DNA from 2 places in the Acidiplasma sp. MBA-1 genome. Region 1 is predicted to be linked to the other one. Evidence: riboswitches for the same ligand, from Rfam matches in the RefSeq annotation. Region 1 holds a riboswitch; the other holds the start of a gene.
What was found. Region 1 has a riboswitch for thiamine pyrophosphate ahead of TZ01_RS02110 (MFS transporter). Riboswitches for the same ligand answer to the same signal wherever they lie in the genome.
Positions count from the first base shown of each region.

Region 2: it holds a riboswitch for thiamine pyrophosphate, as region 1 does, so the genes downstream of both, TZ01_RS03265 (MFS transporter) here and TZ01_RS02110 (MFS transporter) in region 1, are expected to answer to the same signal.

Region 1 covers NZ_JYHS01000001.1:403,838-419,941, forward strand. Annotated here, with positions in the region: gene TZ01_RS02080 (carotenoid biosynthesis protein) at 1-274, opposite strand, end outside; gene TZ01_RS02085 (hypothetical protein) at 368-853, shown strand; gene TZ01_RS02090 (aspartate kinase) at 999-2,048, shown strand; gene asd (aspartate-semialdehyde dehydrogenase) at 2,033-3,058, shown strand; gene TZ01_RS02100 (HAD-IB family phosphatase) at 3,073-3,705, opposite strand; gene proS (proline--tRNA ligase) at 3,707-5,098, opposite strand; gene TZ01_RS02110 (MFS transporter) at 5,186-6,403, opposite strand; TPP riboswitch at 6,426-6,527, opposite strand; gene TZ01_RS02115 (enoyl-CoA hydratase/isomerase family protein) at 6,608-7,345, opposite strand; gene TZ01_RS02120 (cobalt-precorrin 5A hydrolase) at 7,428-8,420, shown strand; gene TZ01_RS02125 (cobyrinate a,c-diamide synthase) at 8,407-9,750, shown strand; gene thrC (threonine synthase) at 9,756-10,922, opposite strand; gene TZ01_RS02135 (preprotein translocase subunit Sec61beta) at 11,004-11,171, opposite strand; gene TZ01_RS02140 (mevalonate-3-kinase) at 11,226-12,200, opposite strand; gene TZ01_RS02145 (DMT family transporter) at 12,262-13,140, opposite strand; gene TZ01_RS02150 (hypothetical protein) at 13,266-15,368, shown strand; gene TZ01_RS02155 (M20 family metallopeptidase) at 15,421-16,104, shown strand, end outside.
Region 2 covers NZ_JYHS01000002.1:13,693-29,796, forward strand. Annotated here, with positions in the region: gene TZ01_RS03225 (acetolactate synthase large subunit) at 1-386, shown strand, start outside; gene TZ01_RS03230 (ACT domain-containing protein) at 346-663, shown strand; gene ilvC (ketol-acid reductoisomerase) at 656-1,666, shown strand; gene TZ01_RS03240 (YidH family protein) at 1,700-2,035, opposite strand; gene TZ01_RS03245 (hypothetical protein) at 2,124-2,342, opposite strand; gene TZ01_RS03250 (dihydroorotate dehydrogenase electron transfer subunit) at 2,376-3,113, opposite strand; gene TZ01_RS03255 (dihydroorotate dehydrogenase) at 3,110-4,006, opposite strand; gene TZ01_RS03260 (hypothetical protein) at 4,087-4,503, opposite strand; gene TZ01_RS03265 (MFS transporter) at 4,625-5,845, opposite strand; TPP riboswitch at 5,833-5,934, opposite strand; gene TZ01_RS03270 (universal stress protein) at 6,151-6,966, shown strand; gene TZ01_RS03275 (potassium-transporting ATPase subunit C) at 6,967-7,590, opposite strand; gene kdpB (potassium-transporting ATPase subunit KdpB) at 7,584-9,572, opposite strand; gene TZ01_RS03285 (potassium-transporting ATPase subunit KdpA) at 9,569-11,308, opposite strand; gene TZ01_RS03290 (class II aldolase/adducin family protein) at 11,465-12,115, shown strand; gene TZ01_RS03295 (tRNA uridine(34) 5-carboxymethylaminomethyl modification radical SAM/GNAT enzyme Elp3) at 12,205-13,761, opposite strand; gene TZ01_RS03300 (hypothetical protein) at 13,786-14,472, opposite strand; gene TZ01_RS03305 (hypothetical protein) at 14,554-15,255, opposite strand; gene TZ01_RS03310 (alpha/beta fold hydrolase) at 15,319-15,900, opposite strand; gene TZ01_RS03315 (hypothetical protein) at 16,012-16,104, opposite strand, start outside.

The sequences.
Region 1 (16,104 bases):
TGGGCCCAAGCAATGATGTATAATAGTATCTTCCAAAGGGATAACCCGAATTAACTCCTATTATTTCTATTAATAATGATGTAAAGTAACCCAAAAAAATAAATTTAATTGTGTTTTTTGAACCAAGATAATTTAATGAATGGTAAATATATATAAATATAAAAACGATTTCATATATAATTGCAAGTTCATAAATATGGGAATACTCGTATATTAAAAGCATAATAATGCCGAAAATTAGATATGTATATACAGCCTTCCAGCATCTTTCCATTATTTTATAATGGCAGAATAGAATTTTAATATTTTTTTTAATTCAATATTTAAATCATAATATTTTTATAAAAATATATTCTAAAGTGTTTAAATGAATCTATCATATTTAATAATTATAATATTCGTCTTATTTATAGCCATAAGAAGAATGTATTCCGGTTTAAATGGCAGAAAATTCAGGGCATCAAGGATTTTTTCCCTACCATTAATTTATGCAATTTTGCTTCTATTCTCACTTGAGGGAATTTATTCAAATTTAGATTACACAATTCTTGTTCTTGTCCTAATATTTCCAGGAATACTATTTGGCCTGAGGCTTGGAGATAACATTGAATTTTTTTATAGAAATAACAGATTGTATTATAAAAGGTCGCAGGCAATAATGGCATTCTGGCTTGCATCATTTATTGCCAGAATATTTCTTTTCCTGTTATATCCATTAAATATCCTTGCAGGATTTATTATCGATTTAATACTGGCATTTACACTTGGACTTATAATAGGCGAATCATTAACATTGTACAGCAGGTACCGGGAATTTTTAAATTCAAACAGGGATTTAAATGGGGGGCAATAATTTTTTAAAACCATCCCCTGGGAGGCCATTTTATTGGATTAAAAATTAACAATTTTAAATAAATAATTACTCACAATCATTTGAATATAAAGGTATTTCCTAAATATTAAATATTACATGCATATACAGTTATGAAAGTGATAATATGCACGTTGTAAAAGTTGGTGGCTCAATACTTAAGGGCAGTGATGATCTAGCCCTTATAAGAAACAAAATAGAGGCCTGTGAAAAATGCATTATTGTCACTTCCGCCATGCGGAACGTGACGAATAATCTAATAGAAGCTATTAATACAAGGAACACAGGTATTATTGACACAATTTTTACAAGGCATATGGAGCTTATGAATAACTTCTATGATAAAGATTCATATTTCAATTTATTAGCGTTTAAGAATGATGTGCTTAACAATCTCTTGCGCCCTGATACGCCTGAAAACCGTGATTTAATCCTGTCATACGGAGAAAAAATGGCCGTTATGGTATTATATTCATATCTAAAGCACCACGGCCTTGATGTTGATTATTATATAGAGCCATTTATAGTAACAGATGATAATTTTGGTGATGCCTCATGTCTTTATAAATATACGGAGGAAAATTTAAAAAACATGGAGTTTAAACATAAAATAACTATAGTACCTGGATTTACCGGAAAAACCCTTTCAGGAAAGGTTACAACCCTTGGTCGGGGTGGCAGTGATTACACTGCTGTATTGCTTGGCAGATTTCTACATTGCAGTGTCAGATTAATAACTGATGTTCCAGGCATAATGACATATGACCCCAAGGTCTTTCCCGACGCAAGAACATTGCCAGAGGTGTCAATTAAAGAGGCCATAAAAATGTCCTATGTGGGGGTTAAAAATTTTAATTATAAAACATTCAGTCCTGCAATAGATTCAGATATAGAGATAACAATAGAAAGCCTTTATGAGGAGGGTAAAACAGTAATAACACATAATGAAATAAAAACAATAAAATGCATAGCATTAACAGGTACATACGGGAATAAAAATATGCTGGTATTCATAGGCCATGGCCTTTCTGAGGTTGACACAAGCTCGCAGATATTAAATGCCATAGGTAAAACCCATTTATATCACCTTGACGACACATCATTATCAGTAATAATGGATGAGGATCTTGAGAAAAATAAAAGATATCTTTCAGAGGTTCCATTATGGACAAAATAAAAGTATCAATACTTGGATCAACCGGTGTTGTTGGTCAGAAAATGTTAAGAATACTTGAAAATCACCCATACATAGATGTTGTTAACCTCTCGGCATCAAGATCAAAGATCGGAAAAAAATATTCAGAATCAGTGGCATGGGTTGAACCCGGGGATATACCAGAAAGGTTCAGGGATATGAAAATGGTTTCAACAGACCCGGAGGACCATAAAAATGTGGATTATGTTTTATCAGCACTCCCGCCTGAGGTTGCAGAGGATATAGAGATAAAATTGATAAAAAACGGAATTAATGTAATATCAAATGCGTCTCCATTTAGAATGGCAGAGAACATACCATTAATTAATCCTGAATTAAATTATCAGCATCTGGAACTGCTTGAAAAAATGGATACAAAATTTGTGAAAAACCCAAACTGCACATCCACTATAATGTCCATGCCCATGGTTGAGGTTTTAAGGCATGATTACAAAAAAATTACACTGTCGACACTTCAGGCAGTCAGCGGTGCCGGATTCACAGGACTTTCATATATGTCCATAGATGATAATATAATACCGTATATACATGGGGAGGAGGAAAAAATACCTGCAGAAATATCAAAAATGTTTGGCTTTGTAAGCAATAATAAAATAATAAACAGGGAACTTAACATGTATGTAACATCTGTTAGGGTGCCTGTTAAGGTTGGGCATATGGGCATAATGAATATTGAATTTAACGATGATATTGATATTGAAAACTTTAAAAATTCATTAAGGAATTTCACACCACTAAAAAAATTTAAAAATCTCTACACTGCACCCAAAAACCCTGTTATTATACATGATGAGGAAAACAGGCCGCAGCATAAGATGGATCTAAGCAATGGTATGGAAATACATGTTGGCAGGCTGGAATATAAAAATAAAAACCTGCGCATGGTAATACTCGGTGATAATCTTGTCAGGGGTGCAGCAGGTATAACGGTGCTCACACTTGAAACAATGAATGAAATGGGTGTTGCGTAAAATTTAATAAAATTTTATAAATAATTTAATAATTCCCCAAGGTTATTTATCACAGCAAAGGCATTTTCATTTAATATTTTATCATCAGAATTAATTGAAAGAAATCTATCAGTGGAGACAAGCATTGAGTAATCACCGGCAGAATCACCAACTGACAAAGTTTCCTTTTTATCTATTCCACTGGCCCTTATAATTTTATTTATAACTATATCCTTTCTGTCCGGGATTACACTAATCCTTCCGGCAGGGATTATATATCCATTATCATCAGTTAGTATTTCATTTGCATATACATAATTAATTCCATATTTTGCCCCTATTTTTTCAGCAAGCCATGAAATTCCACCGGACACTATTGCTGTTTTTACAGACATCTTCCTTAAGGATGACATTACATTGTCAAAGCAATTCCTTATTTTTATCTCATCAAGTATGTTTATTATGGTCGATTTTTTAATTTTACCAAACTTTGCCATCCACATTTTAATATCCAGCTCGAAGAACTCATCATATGAAATTTTTCCATCCATGTACATTTTATAATTCTGGGAATTGTCAACACCAAGCCTGGAATGCACATAATGCCAGCTGCTCTTCTCCCTTGTAATCACACCATCCATATCAAAAAATACCATTTTTGTTTTCATACTAATATGTCCTTGAAAACATTGATAATTTTCCATCCCTTCCGCATACTATGCATTTTCCTGATGTTTTATCATTGTAAATATTGCCAAGTGCAGCCTTTTCTGTAAGCGCCTCTATCTTATCAGAGCATTCTTTTGATCCGCACCAGTAGGCCCTAACCATATACTCATTTTTCATGTCATCAATGGATTTTGCCATGTGGATGTTATCATTAAAAAATTTTAATGAATGACTCTTAATATCATCATTTACTGTTTTAAGATAATTTTCAACATCCCTAAGGTTCTGTCTTGATATCTTAATCTTCTTCTTCTGTGTTCTAAGTGATAATGTTATCATATTTTCATTATATTCCCTGCTGCCAATCTCAATTCTTAGTGGAACGCCCTTCATTTCCCAATCATTATACTTGTATCCAGGTGTATAATCGCGTTCATCAATATCAACCCTGTAACCCATATTCTTCAGGTCATCCATTATTGTTCTGGAGTATTCAAGAATTTTATCATATATTTCACCGGGAATTGGCACTATAATTATCTGAACAGGTGCAATCCTGTATGGAAGTATTAAACCCTTATCGTCACCGTGAATTCCAATAACTGCTGCAAGCAATCTTTCACTGAGACCGAATGTTGTCTGTGAAACATATTTAAGATCGCCATTCTCATCAAGATATTTAATATTGTAATTTCTGGCAAAGTTTTCGCCATACTCGTGAATTGTGCCAACCTGCAGGGACCTGTATCCCGGCATTGGCGTATCAAAGGCTATTGAATATTTTGCACCGGGAAATTTATCCCATTCAGGCCTTACATCCAGTGAATATTCAAGGCATAGTTCTGATGCAATTTTTTTCCATATATCAAGATATTCATTCATCTGTTTTTCAGCATCATTATAATCTTTATGCGCGGTATGTGCCTCATAAAAATGTATTTCCCTGACACGTATAAATGCCCTTGTGTGCTTTGTTTCATACCTGTAAACACTAACTATCTGATAAATTTTAAATGGCAAATCAGTATGTGACCTTATCCATAAAGGAAACATTGTATACATTGCGGATTCACTGGTTGGTCTCAGGGCCAGATCCACATCAAGTGTGTCCTTACCACCCTTTGTAACCCAGTAAATTTCATTTTCAAATCCCTTAACATGCTCGAATTCAACCTCAAGCTGCTTTCTGGATATAAGTACTGGAAAGCTTACCTCCTGGAATTTTTTTTCATCTGAATATTTTCTAATGATATCATCAATTAAATGCATTATTTTTAGCCCATAGGGCATCCATATATTCATTCCCTTAATTTCATACCTTTTATCGGTAAGCCCGGCGAGCTCAATAATTTCATTGTACCATTCACTGAAATTCTCTTTTTTGTTTTCCATTTTACCTGTTATAATTTATGATTATATATTGTTTTTGTGCAGTTTTAATCCTGTTATTATAAAAATGGTAAATAAAAAATATTTATGTTAATAATTTATATCAACATTCTTTGTTTCTATGCCATGCACATACCACGTTGCCGCACCTACAGCACCAAGACCCCAGAGGAATACATTCAGGAGTATAAACTGTGAAAGGCTGAAGGAACTTGTGGCATAAACAAGAATTGGATAAACAATCATTGGGCCAAGCCTTACCGTGCCTATAAAGGTTCCGCGCATTTTTGTTGGAAATAATTCAGGTTCAAGGGTGGTTCTGGAAGCCCATCCAAACTCGCTCATCATCATATTTATGAACAGTAACGGAAAGAATACATATAAATTCCTAAGATATGGCACAAGGATGTATATTAAAACTGTGCTTGCAAAGCCAATAGAATATGAGTAAAGTGTAAAAAATTTCCTTCCAGATGAAATCAGTGGTGCTGCTATAAATCCGGCTGCAGAGGCACCAACAAGTGCAACAAAAATAATCATGTTATCGGTGTATGCCCCCGGGAATTCATATGGGCCAATAATATACGCCATAAGTCCAAATGTGGTATATTGGGATATTGCAATGGATAATAGAACAAAAAAGCTTAACCTGTAGGATGGTTTTTTCTGTTTTATCCCTTCAGTATCTATATAAAGCTCCGATTTCTGCATTTCGGATTCCCTTTCCATGCCACGGGATTCAAGCCATTTATATGATTCTGGAAGCCTTATTCTTGCGAAAACCATTATTATTATTAAGACTGCTGCGGAGCTTAATAAAATAATCCTGTCATATAAAGTATTTGAGGTTATCAGGAACATACCCGCAATTAATGCGCTTCCAATATTGTCAAAATCAGCTATTATTGTAAGCCATTTGGCACGTTGTGATACAGGGGAATCCTCAGATATAAGGGATAATGAAGGTATTTCCTCACCACCAACTCCAAACTCGGCTATCATTAAACCTATGGCAAGTGGAATAAATGTATAGCTTAATGAAATTATTACTATTCCAGCACTGTATAGTACCATTGTTATTATGAATATTTTTTTCCTTCCAAGTATGTCCGACAGAATCCCCATTAAGAAGTTGCCGAATGGAACAAATATTGGCCCAATCAAAAGCACGAATACCTTAAGCGATTTTGGAAGAACACCAATGATTGACCCTGAGGCTGCCAGTGGTCCTAATGTGCCGACAATCCCCCAAAATGTTAACCCAGACGAGCTGGAAAGAAGCATGTATTTCTGCTTCTGGGTTAACATAAATTCCACCATTTTTTAAAATACACAACCATAGCCATCTCCCTCCGCCGGTTCTGACCGGATCAGGTTCCACGGGTCGATCCCAATCCTCTCAGCCAATTTAATGGCTCCCCGGTAAAAAATAAATATATATATAATATATAAATGTTTCCAATATTAATTAATTATGCCATACCCCTTAATTCAGGGATTTTAAAATTGTAATTATTTTTTATTGAAAAATTCATTAATTTTTTTTCTTGTCTCTCCAGACGAAAATAGGAGGCCAAATAATGATGCCTCGTAATCCATGTCAATGTTAATTGAATTCATAAATGATTTATTTACAGCCCTTTTTGCAAATATAACAGTTTCTATAGGTTTTTTGGCAATCATGCTGGCAATCCTTAACGCCTCATTGTGTGCATCATCTGATATAATGTCAACAAGGCCAAAATTATAAGCTGTCTGTGCATCTATTTTCTCTCCGGTCAGTATCATGTAAAGTGCCCGGTTTCTGCCTATGACATGGGGAAGTATTACATTGCCACCGGCACCTGCGTTTACACCGATGTTTATTTCAGGCTGGCCCAGCTGGGCATTTTTACTGCACACCCTTATATCAGTGGATAATGAAAGTTCAAGGCCGCCACCAAGCACATAGCCATTTAAAACAGATATAACAGGAACATTATAATCTCTAAAATAAAATGCAAGTTCGTTTAATTTTCTATGGAAGGAATATGCATCAATTGGGTTTAAATCCCTGAACTGTTTTATATCTGCACCAGCTGAAAAATTCCTTTTACCCTCAATTATAACACACCTTGCGGTATCCTTTACCTCCTCCATGGCATTTTTTATATCATTGACCATGTCCAAGGTAAGGGTATTAAGCTTTTCCTCACGTTTAAAATAAATTATGGAAACATCGCCTGATACCAAATCTATGTTGTTATACATGAATATTTATAGCAAGAGTTACTTATATATTTTTTTATCAGGTCAATAAAAATGCATATTAACCAGATATTAATAATCGCATGTGGATTGCAGTAAAACGGCTATTGTATGTGCATCAATAAGCGGTATTAGGGTTGCAGATATAATTAATAATCACATGCATGCTAACGTTTATGTTCCATGCAGGTTAAAATATCCTGGGGATTTTCATTGTTATGATGATATTAAAAAGGAAATAAAATCCATATTCAATAATTATGATTGCATTATTATGGTTATGGCACTTGGTGCTGCCATAAGAATTATTGCGCCATTTTTAAGGAGTAAGTTTAACGATCCAAGAATCATATCTGTGGATGATAATGGAAAATTTTCAATCAGCATGATATCCGGACATCGCGGCGCAAATGACCTTGCATTATATGTTTCCGGCCTGCTTGGAGGTGAGGCAGTAATTACAACAGCATCAGAGATTTCCGGTGTAATGTCTCCGGAGGTTATTGCATATAAATACGGAATGAAAATAATGAATAAATCAAGAATTAAATATGTAACCTCTGAAATAATAAATAATGGCGGTTTTAGGCTAATAAACAGAACAGGCATCCATATAAACATTTCTGGGTCTGGGGGGAAAAATTACGGGATTATAATCACATATATTAAGGAGAAAAGCACAAATTTTGTCGTTATGGTTCCAAAAGTTCTTGTAATAGGAATAGGCTTCTCAACGTATGCAAATTTTAATTCACTTAAGGACCATATTAAATTTGTTTTTAAGCAAAAAGGATTTTATATTTCATCGGTTTATGCCATTGCAACAATAGATATAAAGTCAGATAACGATGATATTAAAAAAATTGCAAAATGGCTTAATGCCAGAATTTTCTTCTTTGATAATAATACATTAAATAAATATTCTTCCTACAGGTCTGAAACAGTTTATAAGTATACCGGTGCCTATTCTGTTGCCAATGCCGCCGCAAGGGCGGCATCAAATAATGGCAATGAGATTATACGTGCAGAAAAGTTTAAGGATGCTGTAATATCGGTGTTTGAATATGAAAATAAATAGCATTATTGTGGCTGCACCATCCAGTGGGTCTGGTAAAACAACCGTTTCAATGGGATTAATATACGCACTTAAAAAACTGGGATACAGCGTAAAGGCATTTAAAATTGGCCCGGATTATATTGATTCCGGATACCAGTCATTTGTTTCAGGAAATCCATCAGATAATCTGGATTCATGGATGGGATCAAGATCCATTGTAAGGGACATTTTTTTCAGGAAATCACAGGGTTATGATATTTCCATAATAGAGGGCGTCATGGGGCTCTATGATGGCAAGGATTATAATTCAATACGTGGCAGCACAGCCGAAATAGCTTCAATACTAAAAATTCCTGTTATTATTGTTATAGATATATCATCAATGGCCAGAACTGCAGCGTCAATCATAAACGGACTTAAATCCCAGGCCAGGGGTTTCAGGATAGCCGGGGTAATCTTAAACAGGGCGGGAAGTGATTATCACTGCTTAATTGTTAAAAAGGCAATAGAGTCATTATCAAATGTAAAGGTTCTTGGATGTATTAAAAAAAATAATGATTTAAGTTTAAGTTCAAGGCATCTGGGGCTTATTCCATATATAGAGGGTTACAGGAATAAGGATTATCTGGAATCACTTGGCAATGAAATTATAAAATCTGTGGATTTAAATTCTGTTCTTTCAATATCTAAAAAATCTCATTCAGGTAATTATAATGTAAAAGAAAGAAAGAACAGAAATATTAAAGTCTCCATAGGCGTGGCATATGACCGCGCGTTTAATTTTTATTATGATGAAAATCTAAAACTGCTTGAGCATTATGGTGCAGAAATAAAATATTTTAGCCCCATGGAGTCAGAAAATATCCCAGACGTGGATGGTATTTACATAGGCGGCGGATTCCCTGAGGTTTATGCCAGCGATCTGGAAAAAAATAAAACTGTATTAAAGGAAATTAAAAAGCTTGGTAATGATGGCATGCCAATTTTTGCAGAATGTGGAGGCTACATGTATTTATCAAAGTCAATAGAATATAATAATCAGAGGCATTTCATGGCCGGCATAATAGACTCTGATATTTATATGGATAAACTTGTTCTTGGATACCGCACTGTTGAATCATTATCGGACAACATACTCTTTAAAAAGGGTTATAAAATACGGGGTCATGAATTCCACTATTCAAAAATAAAATACAATGTGGAAAATAATTATGCCTATAATACCAGTTCAGGTCCGGATGGCTTTTATACCGAAAATATTCTGGCAGGATATTCACACCTTTACTTCCCGTCAAATAAAAAAATTCCTGAAAGATTTGTATCATCGTGCCATAAATATCATAAAAGGTAATAAGATCAGGACATTACCTGATCTATTGTAAGCATGTTAATTTGAACGTCCGTATTTAATTCTTTAAGCAGATTCCCTGTAAGTATGCCCACAACAGTATCTGATGCGTCAAGAAACCCCTTTTCCCGAAGTTTTTTAACACCTGCAAGTGATGTTGCCGATGCTGATTCGCAGCCAATACCCGCACGGTCTATAATTTTCTTTGCCTCAAGTATTTCAGCATCGCTTACCCTTTCAACAATGCCATGTGAGAATTCTATGGACCTTTTTGCCTTAATATAATTCACCGGATTTCCTATTTTTATGGCACTTGCAACCGTTTCCGCCCTTACGGGGTGAAGTGTTTCCTCATGGTTGTTTATGTAATTGTAGAACGGGCTTGCCCCCTCGGCCTGCACCGCTATAAGCCTTGGAACATAATCTATCATATCCATTTCCCTCATTTCTATGAGTGCCTTCCCAAATGCTGATGTGTTCCCAAGATTTCCTGCAGGAAATGATATAAAATCAGGCCTCATTTTTTCCATTATTTCATATATGATTGTCTTCTGGCCCTCAATTCTCCATGGATTAAGGGAGTTCAAAACATAAAAATCAGATCTTTTTTTTAGTGTTTCCCGGAGGTTGGACATGGCAGTATCAAAATCACCATCTATGTTTACTATGTTTGCACCATAAGAATATGCCTGAAGCAGTTTATTTTTTGATATCTTTTTGCTTGGTATAAACACATAGCTGTCTATTCCGGCATATGCGCTGTAGCTTGCTGCAGATGCGGATGTATTGCCTGTTGAGGCGCATAATGTTTTTTTAAAGCCCTGCCTTATTGCCTCAGAAACTGCAACTGTCATACCACGGTCCTTAAATGAACCTGTTGGATTTTCACCCTCATGTTTCATATAAATATTTTTAATTCCCGAGTATTCGGATAATTTCAGATGGTGATAGATATTTGTATCGCCCTCCATTTTTGTAATAATTTGATTGTTATTAAGCCCGGGGTGAACAATTTCTTTATATTTCCAGACACCTTTCATGGACGTTATTTTAAAATTTGTAATATCTCTCTGGATAACATCTAGAATATTACCACATTTATCACAAATATAGCTATTTCTATCAATTTGATACTCACTGCCGCAAACAGGGCATTTTAATATAGAATATGGCATCTAAGGGTTAATATTTATAAATATAAAATAGTTTTGCATTGCTATTAATATTATCTATTTAAATGCTTAAAATATTCAAATTTAAACGGGCCAGAATACCCTTGCAAGCTCAACTATAACTGCCATGGCAATTGCTATGTATATTATAAGCTTTGGATCAAGAGCTGGACCCTTAATCTCCTCCTCATTAAAGTAACGTATTAAACCTGCCCCAGACTGAAAATTTTCATTCTGGTTATCCTTAGCCATAGTTTTATAAGTAATTGATGGGATTTAAATTTTTCTAATTTAATTTTTAGTGTTTCAAAAATTCCTTGAAATTACCTCGGGTGGACCTGCAACTTTTAGAAACACGGGGTTTGCATTAAAGTTTTTCGCCTCATCAGCCACCTTATTCATATTTTTCTTTTCAACAGCCACAAATACATTGGTACCACCGGTTACTATATATGCGTTCCAGAAGTTATTCTTCAGCTCCTTTACACGTTCAATGAAATTTTTCATTTCTCCTGTTATAATATGGACACCAACATCGTTTAAAAGTCTGTGGTAATCATTAGTATCATTCTCTGCCAGTTCAAAGATCTTTTTTATATCCCTTTCCTGAGCCAATTTCTCAAGTTCCTTTGCCTTTTTTTCAGAATTTTTTACCCTCTCCGGGTATTCTGGATGTTTAATTATATTTTTATGTATAACATCCGACGGTTGCCTATTATCACTGAAGTGGCATCCCACAATAACATAATCATCAAATGCATCTGCATCCAGAATATGGTCTGTGAGTGATTCCTTTCCATTTGCATGATTAATTGTTAGTCCTCCATATAGGCTTCTGCCTGCACTTTCTGATATTTTTTGCAGATCATTTTCGAATGTAAATATGTTTATATTGTATTCAAAAATGGATTCTATGCATATACCTATGGCCGCAGCGCCGGCATCCGAACTCCCACTCAGAACATTAACATTCTCTGATATAAATGATATATTCATATCATCATCCTCACCGGCACGCATTAAAATCTCATGTTTGTACTTATCTATTACCCTAAATGGTGATCTTTCAGAATTCACATCAATATCCTTGCCATTTACGATTCCCTTTTTATTTTTTGATATATATAAATCAGTTTTAACATATATTTCATTATTTAGTCCGGTATAGGCTATTCCGGCTGTAGTATGCAATGGCAGTCTGTTTATTTCATCTGAAACGCCACCCAGAAGTATTATGCCTATTGTTGGATATGCCCTTGCCTCAACATATTTTGTATCCATGCGACCTAATTGTCTTCAAATTTAAAGTATTTTCGTAATATATTTTTAAATTTTATTTAAATCAGTTCTTTGTTGAAATTATTACTGATATTATGATTAATGCAAAGCCAATGTACTGAACAGGTTTTAAAAAAATATCTAAAAACGCTGATGATGTAATGGCGGCCATAAATGGCTCCATCGTCGCAGCGATGGATGTTTTTGTGGAGCTTATTTTTTCTCTGGATGAAATTACCAGCCAGAAAGAAAGTGCAGTGCCAATAATCCCAATAAAGAGAATAAGTGAAATAACACCAATAAATTCCGCTTTTATATACGAATCGAACAAATACATTTTATTTAATGAAAATGGAAGCGTCACTATTCCACCAATTAAAAGTGCATAGCCTATTGATGAGCTGCTACCATTTTTTGAGATTACATTACCGGACATTATTATGTATGCTGCAGCAGTTACAGCTGAGATCATTCCAAAAATAATACCGTAAATATTAATTAAAATATTTTTATCGCTAAATGGAAAACCAGAAATAAGTTCAATTAAACCAAATATTGCAAAGGCCGTCGAAATAATTATATATCTATCAACCCGAATAATTTTTTTAAAAATTTCATAAATGAAAATAATTGGCAGAAAAAGGTACTGTATAAGCGTTGCTGTTGCTGCATTTGTATATTTTATTGTTTCAATATATGAAATCTGTACGGGCATAAGACCGGCGAAGGTAAATACCAGAAAATTTTTTACATCCTTCCTTGGTATCCCTGCCCTGAATATTATTATAATAAAAATGCCACCTATTAACATGCGTAGAGATGACAATAATATGGCGCTGAAATGATACCTTATGAATAATGCAGATGAGGCCGTGCCCGAGAATCCCCAGAAAGAGGATCCAACCAATGCGTAAAGAAACCATTTCCCAGTTTTGCTGGACATACCGGTCAATTTCAACAATATATAAAAACTATTATTATGTCCATGTTCATTATTTTTTTAATATTTACAGAAATTATTATAATTTTTAAAACAAATATTTATATAAAGATATAAGTTTTATATTTATGGGAAAACTTTTGGGCTTAATCGCCGGTGGTATCGGTGTGGTCATGCTTTCATATTATATGGTATCACCGCTTTACTCACCACTGATAAACCTTCTTGGTCCATATCTTGGATATGGTCTCCCACTATTATTGGGCATCATTGGTCTCCTCGCAGGAAATCCCATACATTATTATGCAATAATGATAAGCTGGATTATAATAGGCATTATTGTTGGAATCAGCACAAGAAAAGGGCTCAGGGCCATGGGCACATCCATTTTATTGTATTCTTTAACATTTTCCTTTATGATCCTTGTGCTTATATCAGTTCTTGACATAACATCATATACCTCTGCAATTCCTGATATAACAGGCAGGGTGGAGAGAATATTATCCATATTACCAAATATGATTCCATACAATGTTAATTTAATAGATATAAAGAATGAACCACTAATTTCAACAATTTACAGCATAATTATTGCAGCAATAGGAAAAAATAATGCTGTGGCTTTAAATCCAGAAACAAGCATTTATGGTTCCTCAGGCATTTTTAACTACTCACTTGTATATCCTATTATAATTAATATTATAGAGAACCTGGCAATTGTTATTCTGGTTTCAGGTGTTATCGCCTCACTGTTTAAAAAAAGGCATAAAGGGATGGCCAGGGCTGAGGCCATAATTGTTGTAATTATAACATTAATTGTTATCTCATCATTTTTTGTAATTCCTGCCGGTATAAACCATGCAAATACAGAGGCAAATTCGGCTAATAATCTAAATAATGTGGGTATTCAGGCATCTATTAACATTATTACAGAGAATGGATCATTAATAAACACGGTGATTCTTGCCCAGAACAGTACTAATATTAATTCAAATATTATTCTTGCAGCATCCATATTAAGCAATAATCTTACATACATCTCAAATTCTATAGTACATCTGCCAATATCAGGGAACCTTAAAAAATTATTATCAATGGTACCATCAGGGCTTTTTGTTGTTGTTTCCAAAAATAATTATACTTTAGGCTCTGATGGAACCTCAGGGATCCTAAAAAACTCTGGAATTATCAATCCGCAGTTACTGCTTGCATACAATTATTCAAAATATAAATTATATGTTTATGGTCAGGATATCAATGAATCAAAATATATTAAAAATGTTATTAATAACTACAATTCTAATTTATCAATGTATAATATAATAAAAAAATATGATTCAGAAAATTTCAGGTCATCAGCCTTGATATATGGTTATGGCAATTATTCCCTACTTTTGGGTGGGAATAAAACCAGTGATAATGAAAGGTTTTTGGCCGGACTATTTGAAAATCCCAGTGTATTCCATTCCTCCGGTAAATATCATAAAATAAATATGTCAGATATAATTGGTTATAATTCCACAATTAATTTTAATGGGACTGTATCTGCCATTGGTGTAATTTATCCAGATTCCAGTAATAGTAAAACATCAATAAACTCAATTTTTTATTCAAATAATAAAAATTTTGTTTCTATTCTCAATGAAAGTACAAATACAACATATTATAATACGCAAAATTTTAATCCTGACCAGAGTAATATTTCCTTCAATTATACCTTTCCTGCATACCTGTATTTTAACGTTAAAATCAGTGAGAATAATCATGTGGCCACAGTAATTAATGAGGTTCAAAACCGGGATAACTCGACATTATATTATCTTAATATATCCGAGGATTACTTTATTGAAAATTATGAAAAAACCGGATCATTATCATTAATTTCTGGAAATTCTGATATACATAATATTACACTAAAACCTGGTGAATACTATAATTTTACATATAAGATTAAATTAAATGGGCCTGGAGAATTTGTAATTCCCTATGCCAATATATCATATAATATGGATAACAAATCATTTAATCTTCATTCACAGGAATACCTTATTAAAAGCCCAAATGAAAAATTAATAACTGTTTATAACTCTGCGCTTGGATCATTTTTTAAAATTCTGGGCATTAACATTCTGGCAGAATCAATATTTGCAAATATTACAATCTTCGATTTAATAATCCTTTTGATATTAATTCTTGCCATATTTATTGAAATCAAAAAGAGAAACAGATAATAAAATAATTTTTCTTTAATTATATTTATATATGTTTTAAAATTAATCCCCTATGGAAGTTGAGGATTATATAATATCCATGAGAAGGTATTTTCATGAATATCCCGAGCTTAGCTTTAAGGAATACAAAACTGCAGACAAAATAGAAGAAGAATTAAAAAAAATGGGATTATCACCAAAAAGAATTACAGAAACCGGGATAATCTGTGATATTAGGGGCAATGGAAGTAAAACTGTGGCAATAAGGGCAGACATGGACGCACTGCCTGTACAGGAGGAAAATAACATTGATTACAAATCAAAAAATCCCGGTGTAATGCATGCATGCGGGCATGACACACATATGGCCATGCTTCTTGGCGTGGCAAAAATGTTCACAGAACAAAATAATATACCGGGGACCATAAGGCTTATATTTCAGCCAGCTGAGGAGAACCCCCCCGGCGGAGCTGTTGAAATGATAAAAAATGGTGCCCTTGATGGCGTTGATTACATAATAGGCCAGCACATATGGGGAAACAAGGACATGGGAAAGGCATATATATACTACCATGAAATGATGGCCAATGCAGACCGGTTTGTTATAAAATTAACAGGAAAGGGTGGCCATGGCTCAGCACCACAGGATGCAATAGATGTAATTTATATATCAGGGCATCTCATTGAAATGATCCATAATATTGTTTCCAGAGAAATAGACCCGCAGGAGGCTGCAGTAATTACCATTGGAACCATA
Region 2 (16,104 bases), on a different contig from region 1:
TTATGATGACAGGGAACAACCTTGCCACCGCAGTGGATGAGAACATACCGGTAATAGCGGTGGTAAACGACAACAGGACTCTTGGACTTGTTAGACAGGTTCAGGACATGTTCCAGAATAAGAGAATAGTTGGCGTTGATTACGGCAATTCTCCAAACATAGTTAAGTATGCAGAATCCTTCGGTGCCGATGCATATGATGCAAAAACATATGGTGACATTGCAGAGGCCATAAAAAGGGCAATGCATGAGAATGTGCCGTCAGTCATCAGGGTGCCGGTTAATAAGGAGGAGCTGGCCCTTCCGACATTACCGCCGGGAGGAAAATTAAGCGAGGTGATAGTAAGTGACCCAAGAAAAGGTAATAAAGGTAACGGCCAATTATAGAGACCCGGGGCTGCTTGAGAGAATTGCAGCCAATTTTAGAAAATTCTGGGTTGATATAAAATGGATGAATGCGGAATGCAATGATGAAAATGAATGCACGGTTTACCTGTCCCTTTACGACAGGTACAATCTCGGCAATATGAATATAGCAATAATGACACTTAGCAAGACAGTTGATGTTGACAATGTCGAGGTCTTGGAGGATTATAATGTAAATAAATTTAACATTAATTTTAAAAAATCGGAAAAATATGAATGGGGTGAGCTTGTTGGGTAAGATACTTGGTAAGGTATACACTGAAAATGATGCAAATCTTGATTACATAAGGAATAAGAAGATAGCAATACTGGGATACGGCAGCCAGGGCCGGGCCTGGGCACTGAACCTTAGGGACTCCGGATTGAATGTTCATGTTGGTCTTGAAAGGCAGGGCAATTCATGGAAGCAGGCAGTTTCTGATGGCATAACACCGGAAAAAACAGAGGATGCATTGAAGGATTCTGATATAGTTATATTCCTTGTTCCGGACATGGTGCAGAGAAAGATATATACAGAAAAGGTTATGCCTGTTTTAAGGGATGGCATGGACCTGGTCTTTGCACATGGCTTTAACATACACTATAAATTGATTGTTCCACCAGAAAATGTTGATGTTTACATGGCAGCCCCAAAGGCACCAGGGCCGTCTGTAAGGGAATTCTTCGTTAAGGGCGGCGGCGTTCCGGTGCTTGTAGGCGTTCATCAGGATCATTCAGGAAATGCCCTGAACAAGGCCCTGGCCATAGCCAAGGGGCTTGGAGCAACAAAGGCAGGCGTGCTTGAAACATCATTCAGGGAGGAGACAGAGACAGACCTAATGGGTGAGCAGCTTGACCTTGTTGGCGGCCTCACCGCAATGCTCCGGGCAACATTTCAGACCATAGTTGATCTTGGATACCGGCCGGAGATGGCATATTTTGAGGCAATAAATGAGATGAAACTGATCACAGACCAGATATATGATAAGGGGCTTTCAGGCATGCTCAGGGCAGTTTCAGATACTGCAAAGTATGGCGGGCTTACCGTTGGGCCATATATAATTAACGATGAGGTCAAAAAAAGAATGAGGGAGAAGGCCGAAATGATCAGGAGTGGAAAATTTGCCAGTGAATGGATAGAGGAATACGATGAGGGATCAAAACACCTCCAGGCATTAATGGATGACCTTGATAATTCCCTTGAGGAGCAGGTCGGCCGTGAGCTCAGAGAGATCGTTTTAAGGGGCAGGCCGAAGAATTAAACATATTAATTAAAAATTTTTATAATAGTATTTTTAAACAATAAATACCAGAAGAAGTATTGCCATGCCAATTATAATGGCTGAAAATACTATTGATTCAACCTTTCTTGAATTTACATTATTATTTTCTATATCCTTTTCATTTGATAGAAATTCATAGAGGCCATAGCCTATGGTAACAATGCCAAGAATTATCATAATCTCCCCGGCTATTAGTGAGTTTCCAATATTATTATATGATGATCTATTTAATATGTGAATAAAAATTTCAAACTTTGAGATTACAAAACCAAAGCCCATGAGTGCTATGCCAGTTCTAACCCATGCAAGGAATGTTCTCTTATTTGCAAGATGGTCGGTTATTCCCATTCTGATTGTATGTTTAAAATACATATAAATTTAATCTTATTTTTTAATAATTATGGATTTTTAAATTAATAATATAAAATTTCAATAACTACTCAAGGGTTTCCTGCTCCTCATCACCCTTTGGAAAGGCAATCTGTGACCCGGTGGATTTTATATAGTCAAATAAATTATAATATATCTTCCTCCTGCTTCCGTATTTTGTAAAACTTTTAAAATTGAAGCATAACGAACATTTTGATGTGGATGATTCAAGAAAATAGCATATGCCACCGCGGTTAAAAACACATGACTCCTCCAGTGAGACCATGATATATAATTTTATAATAATATATAAACAATTTTAAAGATAAATCCTTTTTCCGGAGAATGAAAGCCTTGTTCTGCCAAATTCATCCATATTTTTTAAATCTTTAATTGAAAATACAGGGCCGTCCCTGCATACCTGAATGCCGTTGATTGAGCATGAATCGCATATGCCTATACCGCACTTCATTGGACGCTCCAGTGAGAATTCTACCCTGTCTGTTTTGTTTAATAAATAATCATAAACGGATTTCATCATTATCTCCGGGCCGCATACATATATCATATCGAATTCGTTTATATCCATTTGTTTAAGTGCATCAACCGCGAAACCTTTTATTCCAAGTGTTCCATCGTCTGTTACAACATATAAATTTTTAATTCTGTCTGTAAATATCAGATCATTTTTTGTTTTTGCGGATAATATTCCTGATGTCATGTTATCAACAAGTGGCATTAACGGTGCAATTCCTGTTCCTGCACCTATAATTAGCTTTTTTCCAGTTACACCGGTGAATGGCCTTCCATATGGCCCGCGATAAAAAATTTTTTCTCCCGGCATGAGGTTTGCAATATATTTTGATGGTTCTCCATAAATTTTTACGGTAATTTCAACCGGATTATTTACAGATGAAAAGGATATGGGTATTTCACCTATCCCCGGTGCCCAGATCATAATAAACTGGCCCGGATGTACTGGAGATTCCATGAAAAATCTCAATGAATGCGTGCTTTCATTAATCCTTACATTGCTGTAAACTATGGAATGATTCATGCTATGGCCACCCCTATCATATCATTAATATTACTTATTCCGTTTTTATCCATGTATTCTATTAATCCAGAGTTCAGTTCATTAAATATTTTTATTCCATGCCTGTAAATTGCAGTTCCGATCTGAACTGCAGATGCACCGGCCATAATGTATTCTATGGCATCATTAACATTTTCTATGCCACCAACGCCTATAACTGTCTTTCCGGTCTCCTTTTTTACCTCATAAACGTATCTTATTCCAACAGGCTTAATGCATTTTCCGGATAAACCACCGTATACATTGCTAAGAACAGGTTTTTTCGATGCTATATCTATTTCCATGCCCTTTAATGTGTTTATTAATACAAGCGCATCTGATTTTTCAGCAGCCTTTGCCTCCTCGAGTATATTTGATGTGTTTGGGCTCAGCTTTGAAAAAACCGGTATTTTTACTCTTGACTTAACCTCAGATACTATTTCATAGACAAGGTCAGGATCTGATCCAACCTCCATGCCATAGCCGTTTACATGCGGGCATGATAAATTTAATTCTATGGCAGAAACACCGTATGACTCCATTTTTTTGGCAAGTTCTGAAAATTCAGGGGCGTCCTTTCCAAAAATGCTTCCTATTACAGGCCTTCCGGATTCGAGGGCTATTTTTACCTCATCTTTAAAATTGTCTATGCCGGGGTTTGAAAGGCCAACAGCATTTAAAAATACAGGGTCATTTTCATATATAATTGGAGGATTGTATCCCTGCCTTTCAGATGTTCCGATGGACTTTGTAACCACCGCGGCCGCACCATTTTCTAGAATTCTTTTCATTGTGTAGCCGTTTTCATCCAGAATTCCGGAGGCCAGGATAAAGGGATTCGAAATTTTAATTCCTATATCCACATTTAGATTCATTGCATCCTAATTGTTTAATAATATCTAAAGTATTCCAAAAATAATATTTAAAATAACAAAAATGATTCCCAGATTAAAGATTAAATGAATGAGGATGGGTAATTTTCAAGTTTTATGGAATTTGGCAGATCAAATGGGCCGTAGTTAAAGGCAAGCCTATATGGAAGCATTACCTGTTTATTTGTCAGGTATATATTTCCGCCGTTCTGGCTGAAAAAAACACATGTATCGTTGTAATCATAGTTAATTCCAATGTTCTGCGTGTATGATAAATAGCTCTGTATCCTTTTATATGTTAGATTATTGTTTATTATAACATATGTGGCCCCGCTGATTATTGTATCCATTAGATCCTCCTCGGTCTGCGGATAGTTCATAACGGTGAGGTCAAAAAATTTGGATAGTTTTTCGTATATTTCCAGGTTTAAAACCCTTTTATGAATTGCATCAAAATCTATTAAAAATAATGATTCAACACCAGATTTAAGTAGATTCATTATATTTGGGTATCCCACTATCTTTTTATTGCTTATTCCAATGCATAACACATTTAAATATTGTATTCATATTAATAAATTTGATTGGATATATAAATACTGTTAAAATAAAAATATGGATTTAAAGAACACTGCTTTTTCTTGTTTCCCTGCCATATTTGTAATAAAGCACAGACCCGATGAAACCTATTAGGTATATTATTAAAAGGTAATAAAGGTAAAAATAAATTGATTTATTAACAAGCAAAAACACTGAAATTATGTATATAAAGTATCCAACAGTCCTTACGCTACCAATGCCGGTGCCGCGGTGCAGCGTTTCAAAGTTTTCAGGCTCCAGCATCTCCCTTGATGCCCAGCCAAGCTCGCCGAATATGCCGCTTACAGCTATCATAAATATAAGTATATATATGTTTGACAGAACAAATTTTATGAAGATTAAAAGTAAAATCCATATAATAAACATACCGGTATAGCCCAGCAGTGATACAATTTTTCTTCTGGATTTACCGATGTAAATTCCACCTATTAAACCGGTTAATGTCCCGCCAAGTGTTGAGCCAAATATTATAAGAGATGAGTACTGCGGAAATTCAAATGGGCCAAGAACAAGGCTTGAAAAGGCAAAGCCAACAACAATGGTTATTGCTATGAATGATAATGATAAAAATTTTATGGAGTTTGAAAAATTAATTTTAACCCTCTGTTTTTCTGTATTTTTATTTAAATAATCCCAACGTATGCTCTCTTTTAATTTTAGCCTTGCGATTAATGATATAAAAAATCCTGAAATTGCAATTATTAGAAGGGATAGTTTATCAGCATAAACAGAGTCTGGTATAAATAAAAAAATTGCAGCCATAACAACTATGGAAACATTTGCCACATTTGATGTTTCAACCAGCACCGCCCCACGGTATTTCAGGGGTATAAGCTCTGATAAATATGATAATGATATTGTTTCATCCCCTCCAAGCCCAAATTCTGCAGTAAAAACAGATAATATTATAAGGTAGGGATTTTTAATGAGTGCAATGGCAAGAAGACCGGCAGATGTTAAAAATACTGTTAAGAGAAATAATTTTTTCCTGCCGTACCTGTCAGAAATATATCCCAAAAGAAAGTTTCCTGATAGCAGTCCTGATGGTGATGATAATATAATGTATTCATCAAAATATTTTGGTATAAAAGGCCATGTTGTTATTAAAGGTGCTATGCTTAAGACAACGCCCCATATAAAAAATGTTGATATCATTGTTGTCAGTATGAGTGAATCTTGTTTATTCCAATGGTGATAATCCAAATTTTTCCTTATATCATTATAACCAGCATCCTCATACATAACATCCCTCCGCCGGCATTACCCGGATCAGGTTCCAAGGGTCGATCCCAATCCTCTCAGCCAATTTAATGGCTCCCCTTACAATTTAAAATGAAAACAATTATTTATAGTTTTGTGTTGTAAAAAATATCATTTGATTTTATGAAATTCAAACATTATCAAAATTCTGTACCTGAGATAAACACTCACAATTTATATATATTAATTAATATATTCATATAATAATTTATTATATGTGTTAATCATTGTCATTTTTACACACATATTAATAGAAATTATTATATGCGTATAACATATAATAGATTATGTTTGAGGCATCCAGATCATATTTTTTGAAAACAGATCATATACTGGTACCTATGTTTAGGGGTATAAATTCCATTAAGGCGCTTAAGATGTCATATGATATTGCTGAGTATAATAACTCTGAGATTACAGCAATAACAGTAAGGGAAAAAAATGATAGCATAGAATGGTCAAACAGTGTTACACTTGTAACAAATGCATATAAGGATGGAAAAAGGCGCGGCCTGAAGGTAATACCAAAAATAACCACAAGCGATAATGTAAGGTCCGGGCTATTAAAGGAGGCATCATCGCATTATTATGACATGCTTTTAATGGCCACACATAAAAGGGCAATGCTTTCAGGTTCTATTTTTGGGTCCATTGGTGATTACATACTTAAAAACATAGATATACCGGTGGCACTGCTAAGCATAAGCGAGCGTGAATACCCGTATAAAAAAATACTTTTGCCTGTTGCAGAGTCCATAAACACCCGGGCTGCAGTGTATTTTGGTATTGAGCTTGCAAAGATTAACCATGCAAAAATAATTATTTTTGATTTAAGAAAATACGATAAAAGGAGAACACATGGATTTAAAAACCTCTTTGATGGCATAGGAGATATAGCAAAAAATGGTATAGATATTAAAATAGAAAAATCGGGAGAAAAATCTGGAATAAAAACAGAGATAGATTCGATTATACTTAACGAGGACCCTGACTGCGTTGTTATTGGCGCAAGGTCACCGGCAAATGAGAGAATAAGAATAAATTCTGATATAAAGTATATATCAAAGGATCAGAGGGTTGATACATTATTAATAAAAAAATAATCAATGAACATCCACATAAATATTGTTCTGTTTCAGGTAATTTAGTATCTGCATGTTGAGCTGCACAACGTTTACATAGTATGTTCCAAATACCGGGAAGTTCCTCTGCTTATCCTTATTTATTATGCCATTTAGGAATGATTCTATTGAAGAAATACTTAAATTGCCACCGCTTAAATTGCTGATGCTGACCGCAATTCTGTGAACCTGAAGCGTTGCACCCTTTAATGGAATTGCATAGCCAACACCGGATCCGGAATATGTGATCATGGCATAAGGTATCTGTGATGCATTGACATGGTTTCTTTCCTCAAATTCCTTTAGATATTTTTCACTTAATTCAAGTGTTGTTTTATTGCTTAATGATGTTGAGTACGATCCGCTGGATGAAATGTTATCATTCACTGCAGATGGCCTTGGCTGGAAGAAATATGACTCATTGAATGCCTCTGTCAAAAGATATGAATCAACTATTTTTCCATCGTATTTCACTGGATGCCCATTTGAATAGTATGGAAGTGTGCTTTCCGTTATTAATGATGTTACCGCCGGGAATGCAAAACCGGCCACAAACATTATTAATATGGCAAGCGCAAATGCCTTTATAATTCTTAATTTTACCATGCTATGCCTCCTAAACTTAACAATAAATAAATTATGTATATAACAATAAAGGGAAAGACAATGCCACCAAAGCCGTATATTATTATGTTTCTTTTCAGCAGGTCTGATGCACTTGATGGCGAATACTTAACACCCCTTAATGCAAGTGGAACCAGTATTACAATGATTATTGTGTTGAATATAAGCGCCGCTGTAATGGCCCTGAGCGGGTCTGTAAGGTCAAGTATGTTCAGGAATCCAAGCTCAGGAAACATGTAAAACATTGCAGGTATTATTACAAAGTATTTTGATATGTCATTGGCAATGCTGAATGTTGTAAGTGATCCCCTTGTAATTAAAATCTGCTTTCCAAGGAAGATTACATCAATAAGTTTTGTTGGCGTGGAGTCCAGATCTATCATGTTTGCAGCATCCTTTGCAGCCTGTGTGCCGGTATTCATGGCCATGGCAACATCTGCCTTTGACAGGGCCGGTGCATCGTTTGTCCCATCACCTATCATTGCCACCATTCTTTCCCTTTCCTTTTCCATGACAACCCTGTTGTACTTATCCTGCGGCTTGCTGTTGGCAATAAAATCGTCTATACCGGCCTCACGTGCAAAATATGCAGCTGTAACCTCATCATCACCGGTGAGCATCACTGTTTCAATGTTCATTTTATGAAGGTCGTTTATTCTATCCTTAATTCCTGGTTTTAATATATCATTTAATTCTATAACGCCAAGGAATTTTCCATCGGATGCCACGGGAATGGCGGTGCCACCCTTTAATGATATCTGTTTGCATATTCCATTTATGTACTGATCCTGCAGATTGAGTTTTTCTGATAATGACCTTAAGGAGCCTTTATAGATGTAATGATCACCCTTCCTTATGCCGCTGAAACCGGTCTCTGATGAAAATGGTATGAATTCATAATCCTTAATTTCATCATCATTAACATCTATATTTTCTGATCTTGCCAGCCTGACTATTGATATCCCCTCTATTGTCTCATCATTTAATGACGACATCAGTGCTGCCCGGGCAACATCCCTCTCATCAACGTTCATATTTGGATAAAACTTTACAGCCTCCCTCTCACCCATTGTAATGGTTCCGGTCTTATCAAGTATTATTGTGTCAATATCCCCTGCATTTTCCACCGCCTTTCCACTCTTCGCTATAATATTGTACTGTGACACCTTGTTTATTGCAGCTATGCCTATTGCAGGAAGCAGGCCGCCTATGGTTGTTGGTATTAATGCTATTAATAAAACTATTAAAATATCAATGTTTGGCCTCACACCACTGTAATTTGATATTGAAAATATTGATGCAACAACTATTAGGAATATTAATGTAACCCCGGATAAAAATATGGATAATGCTATTTCATTTGGTGTTCTCTCCCTTACAGAATTCTTTACCATATTTATCATGCTGTCTATAAATGATTCCCCGGGATTTACATTGACCCTAACCGTGATTTCATCTGTTACAAGCATTGTTGAACCTGTGACAGAGTCACCCACAAGTTTAAGGACCGGTCTGGATTCACCGGTTATATTTGACTCATTAACATATCCTGAGCCCTTTATTACCTCACCATCGGCCGGAATAATTTCATTCTTTCTTACTAAAACTATATCGCCCTTTCTTAATTTATCGGATTCAACAATCTCTATTTTTCCATCCTTGAGTAAATTTGCCTTTGTGGAAACTTTCATTTTTTCAAGTGATTCTGTTATGGCCTTGCTCTGGCTTTCAGATAATGACGTGCTTAAATTTGAGAAGAACACTGTTAAAAATAATAAGACCGTGACAGAAATATAAAAGTCCATGTATACACCTGATGATGGCACATTAAACGATGATGGAAATGCTGCTATAAATATTGATAGCACAAAGGCTATTTCTGTTATAAACATTACAGGGTTCTTAATTTCATTACGTGGGTCAAAACCCTTAAGTGAATTTATTACAATTTCCCTAATGTTCATGGAATCACCAGAAAGTTAAAATCCCTTGCCCAGTCATACAATGTTCCAAGTGAGAAGACAGGTATGTATGACAGCAGGCCAACCATTATAATTACAGCAAGAAGCATGAATCCAAATGAGAATGATCCGGTATCTATTGTTGATTTTTCATATATCATCTTGGGCTTCTTAAATGCAAACTGCTGTGCCAGCAGCAGCTGTATGCCCATTATTAAATACCTTCCAAGGAGCATTATTAAGGAATCAAGGTAATTAAAATATGGCGAGTTTGTAAGAAATCCACCCGCCTCTGAACCGTTATTTGATGCTGAGCTTGAAAACTCATACAATAGATCTGAAATATTTGATGAAAATCCATTGTAAAATGTGTGCATTACCGCTGGAATAATTAATGTAATTCCAAGTGGTATTAAAATTATAAGCGGATGTGTTATCAGTGACAATGTTGAATACTTCATCTCCTTTGAACCTATTCTTATGTTCATTAATTCCGGAAGCTTTCCAACCATTAAGGATGTGATAAACACTGTGAATATTATGTATGTAAATATATTGATAATTCCGGTGCCAATACCGCCCAGTGGATCATTTAAAACAAGGTTTGTTAGCAATGACATAAGGCCTATTGGGGTGTAGTCTATAATTCCTCCTGTGGAGGCACCCGTGGATGTAAATACAGCGCCGACCTGAAAAACAGTTGATTCTGAGAGCCCAAGGTACACATCCTTTCCTGCCATGTTTCCGGTATACAGTGCAAGTGCTGACTGTGCCGGTATTCCCGTGTATTCTGCAATAAATGCAACAACGGATGTAAAAACAAATATAAATGTTAAAACACCAATGACCATGTTTCCAAATCTCTTATCAAAAATCAATCTTAATGAAAATACCGAACCAAGTGGAACAAGCATGAACGAAACATACTCAACTATGTTTGTAAACCAGTTTGGATTTCCAAGGGGATATGCGGCATTTGCACCGTAAAAGCCACCGCCATTGGTTCCAACACCCTTAATTGAAACCAGGGTTGCCACAGGGCCAAGTGGAAGCCTGACCGCAGAGTTGCTTCCAATTGGAAGTACATTTATATAACTGCTCAGGGTTTCAGGCACACCGGAAAGTACAAGAATAACAGTAAAAAGAATGGTCAGCGGGAATATTACATAAAATATGGATATCAAAAAATCATGATAAAAATTTCCCAGCTTTCCATTGTCGTTTAATATTGCACGTATAAATGCCATGGATGCTGCAAAACCGGTTCCTGCAGATAAAAACATCAATCCGGTTATTACAAATGTCCATGAAAGTATGCTCAGATCAAATGGATTTGAAAAATGCTCAAGATTTGTATTTGTTAGAAAGCTGACAACTGTATTAACAATTAGTGATAGTGTCATGTGATTATTTGCATGTGAATATGGTAAATAATTCTGAAAATAAATAAAGATTATGCCAATGAGACCTGCAAAAAAATTAAAGATAAGAAGATTTAAAAAGTATTCCTTAAAATCCATCTGCCTGTTCTTATCCTCTTTTAAAAATCGCTCAAAAAAATTTACAATTCTCCCGGATACCGGATAAATCCATGTTTTTTCCTCCTGATCAAGATAAATTTTCCTGATAAACCCCGAAATCAGGTAGCCAAAAAACAGGGCGATAATTATATAAAAAAACACAATTAAAAGCCCAGAAATTTCCCTGTTACTGTCTATTAATGAGTATATACTGATCATAGCCTCTCAGCCTCTAATATTGAGATTATAAGGTATACTGCAACCAATAAAAGAAGTACACCAACTATTATATACGATACCAGCATGAGTATTGTTTAATATCATCCATATATTTATATTTAATCACATTTTTATATATTGTAATAATCACAAATAATGCTAGAATCATGCAAGGAAAATGTTGTAAATGCATGCAAAAGAATGTATGCCAGCGGCTTTACCGTTGGATCCTGGGGGAATATAAGCATGCGTTCTGGTAATTATATATGCATTACCCCTAGTGGATCAAATTATTCAAAATTAAGGCCTGAAGATATAGTTGTAACAGACATAAATGGGAAAAAAATAGAGGGTACACTTGAACCATCAAGTGAAAGGCTCATGCATTATGAAATATATAAGAAAAGGCCGGATGTTAATTTTATAATACATACACATGCCGTATACTCAAGCATATTTTCAGTAATAAACATGGAAATCCCGGCAATTACTGAGGACGTTGCAATGATACTCGGGAAATCGGTAAAAATAGCAAGGTATGCATTAACCGGAACAGAGGAGCTTGCACAGAACGTTGTCAATGCACTTGGCAGTAATAATGCGGCAATAATGGCAAACCATGGTGCGGTTTCAGTTGGCCAGGATATGGAAAGGGCAATGGCCGCCTCAGAGGTTTTAGAAAAAACTGCAAGAATTATGTCCTATGCTATTATGTATGGAAAATACACAACAATACCGGATGAGGATATAAAAATATTAATGGAAAAGTCTGGAAATTATCTTAAACAATGGAAAAACTGGGAATAACCATAAAAAGAGAATGTATCCTGAATTATAATGGTGCCTGATAAATAATCATTTTTTAGTTTTATTCTGGATATTAAATGCATGTATTTTTAGTTGTGATTCAGGGATTTTGCCATGTAAGGACCAAGCCTTTCATAACCAAGCTTCCTGAAGTAGTTTCTGACACCAATTCCGCTTATTACAAGTATGCGTTTTTTGTCATATTCCTCAAGTGTTATTCTCTCGGCCTCCCTGATTAGCCTCTGGCCAAAACCATGATGCTGCCAGTTTGTTTCTATTTCAGAACCTATTGGCACCACATCACCAAGAACCTTTATTTCTCTTATGATGGACGATCCCAGAACCTCCTTTCTATGTGCCATTTCAGAGGGGATCCTGAGCCTTAAATATCCAATAATCTCATTTCTGGAGTTTTCAAATGATAAAAATATTTCATCCCCGCCGGCTGCGATATAATTCCTTCTGATAAGTTTGTAATCGCCATCAAATTTTTCTCCTGTTATTCCTACCTCCCTGCTTCTTATCTCCATTGTCCTTATTCCAAGGCTTTTAAGGTTTTCATTTACAAGATTGTGAAGGTCGCTTCTCTTAACGCCGGCCTCTATAAAATGCACCGGTATATCCCTCTGCATTCTCATGACCCTTACCCATGGTGGCATGTTTTTCATAAAGTATGATATTACCTGCACAGCCCTTTCTGTATCATATGGTGTATATTTTCCCTCCCTCCAGAGTCTGTATACTGATGTATTTTTAACCACAAGCGTAGGATATATCTTAAGCATGTCAGGCATGTAATCCGGTGATGACATCATCAGGTCAAAACTTTTTATATCATCCTTATAATCCGCCCCGTACATGCCCGGCATAAGATGGTATAAAACCTTAAGACCGGCATCCCTTGCAAGCTGGGTTGATCTTATGATTTCTGCTATACCATGCCCCCTTAAGTTATCCCTTAAAATCTTATCATTTAAAATCTGAACCCCAAGCTCAACCTTTGTTGTACCATATGACAGTGCAAGGTCTATTTCCTTTTCATAAAACCAGTCCGGTTTTGTTTCTATTGTTAATCCTATGCATCTCCTTGATGCTGTTTCATTTTCTAAAATGGATTCCTCAAGTGTATTTGATATTTTTTTATTCATGCCATCAAGGCAACCCTTGACAAAGTTTTTCTGGTATTCCTCGGTTCTCGCGGTAAATGTGCCACCCATTACTATGAGGTCAACCTTGCTTGTATCATGCCCAATATTTTCAAGCTGCTTTAACCTGTTAAATGTTATATTGTATGAATCATAATAATTATTTCTACCCCTTAATGCAGATGGTTCAAATCCTGTGTATGACTGCGGTGAATTATTATCAACACCACCGGGGCAGAATAAACATTTGCCGTGCGGGCATGCCTCCGGGGATGTCATTGCTGCTACCACGGCAACCCCTGAAATTGTTCTTGTTGGTTTCTTTTTTAAAAGCTCCCTGAATTCGTTTTTATTATCCCCATAATTTAAAATTTCAACATCGCTTGGAACAACATCAAGATTAAATTTTTTTGATAGTTTAACCTTTTCTTTCTGCAATTCCATCTTATTTCTTATTCTTCCGCTTTTTAATTCATTTGTAATTTCTTCATAGAAATCCATAACTGGTATCTAAATTATAAATGATTATAAATTATTATTCATATCATCATTTTTCTGCGCCATCTGCTCCCTGTATTTTTTTCTTCCAATAAACCTTATAACGTATGAAAGGGCTATGGCAATAACGATAACACCATAATCTATGTAAAGGAAATAATGTGAATCAACAATTGATTTGGGAAGTATAAATGAACCTGCAAAAATAAAAATTATTGCAAGCACAAATACAAGGTTTGATGCAATTAAATAGCCACGTGACATTCTGTACATGTTTGCACGGTTATTTTGCATGTTTCCGGGCTGTGGGCCAAGACGGTTAATATACGGTGACAGTAATGATAAATAAATTATTAATGGAACCTCATCATTCATAAAATCGCATACACCAATTAAACTGTCACCTGAAATGGTAATTGTTCCAACCTTTGTGCCATCTGAAAGCAGATTTGAAACGCGGTTCATTCCGTCGGAGCTGAATGCAGTTATTGAATAATTTCTACCATTGTAATTCATCCTGAGCCCGCGTGAAATTGAACCCATGTCCATATCATTTTGCATTATCTTATATACACCGCCGGTTCTCTGTATTGATATTGTCTGCTGACCGGTAATTTCCACAGCTCTTGAACCGAGGCTGCCCTGAACTGTATTTACTGAATAGACCTCGTTACCGTCCTGATAAATTTTTCCGCCCCTAAATTCATACTGCACGCTTAATTATTTAAATATATTATATTATGTTTTCTATTATAAAATAATAACATTATTTTAATGCAATAAAATTTTTTTAAATTACTGTGATTTTTTATCTGCCTCCTTTGCCTTTTTTGTTCTTGAATATGTACGTGATTTTTCTGTTGTCAGCATTGATATATTGTTATTTAATATATATCTGTATTTTTCAAGAAGGCCTTTAAAAAGTTCATGCTCCTTTTCATAGCTATCTATAATATCCTTGTTGTTTTTATCCTCCAGCTGCAGTGTCTTTATCTGGTATGAAAGATCATCATTTTTATCCTGCAAATCCTTTAAAATTGAATTTAATTTTTTGTTTTCCTCCATTAAATCATTAAATTTTTTTTGTATTGAATTTATATCACTGTTTAATGATGCGATTTTAATATCCCGATCATGCAACTCCGATTTTAAATCCTGTATCTGGTTTCCGGATTCTGAAAGCCTGTTATTCAAATCATTAATTTCATCCTTATAATGCTGTGTCTGTGCGTTAAAACTCTCAATTTCCTCTGTAAATTTATCCTTTAAATCGGAAAGCGCAGATATCTGGTCCTTTAAATCTGCCTGTGATTTTGCGTATTTTTCTATCTCAGAATCCTTTCCCATAATTGTATCATTAAGCTTTGAATTTTCATTTTCAAGCTGTGTTATCTTTTCCTTCAGCTGGCTGATCTCATTATCCTTATCCCCAAGCTCTGATTGCAGCCCCTTTAAAGTTTGTGTTAATTCCTCGTATTCCTTTTTAAGACTGGACATATGTGTTAATGATATCTGGAGTATATAATTTTTCGCATTTTATTTTAATGATAATAATAAAAATTACAATTTTTTTAAAAAATCTGTTATATGCTGGTTAAACTCTTTAGAGTCGTCAAGATAGCATGCGTGCTGCCTTCCAACATTATAAAACTCTGCCTTTTTATTGTATTTTAACAGCAGCTCATAATTATTCTGTGGTGAAACGGCATCGTTTTTGCCCCACATTAACAGCATTGGCTTGCCTGAGATATTATTTAATTTTTCCTCATACTGTGAAACACCAACAGCACCGCTGAGTACAAGGCCATCAACCATATCAGGATAATTTACTGCAAAGCCAACAACAGCCTCACCACCCATGGATGCACCAAGAATTATTGCACTCTTAATTTTTAGTGCTGTCATAAATTTGTTAATAAATTCTGATAATGATATGCTAAGATTTGCAGATTTGCCGAAACCCGGGAAATCCACAGATATTGCGTGAAAACCAGAATTTGCAACGGCATCTATTGTGCCGGTTTCCTCGTATGTCCTGCAGTTAAATCTTGCCCCATGAAACATTAAAAAGGGCTTTCCAGATCCGCTTTCAATATAATGTATGCTTGCACCATCCACATCAATAAATTTATCCTCTAACATATATTCTATAATTATTAGCTATTAATTAAACGTTTTCAATTTTTTATGTATTTTATTTAAAATGAAATAATTAATTCTGTCATACATTGAATGACAGAAAAATAAGAAAATTCAAATCCACATATCACCCTCCTTTAGATGGTCTATAAATTCTTTTGGTATACCCCTAGAAACAAGGTGATATTTATTTGGGATAACCTCCAT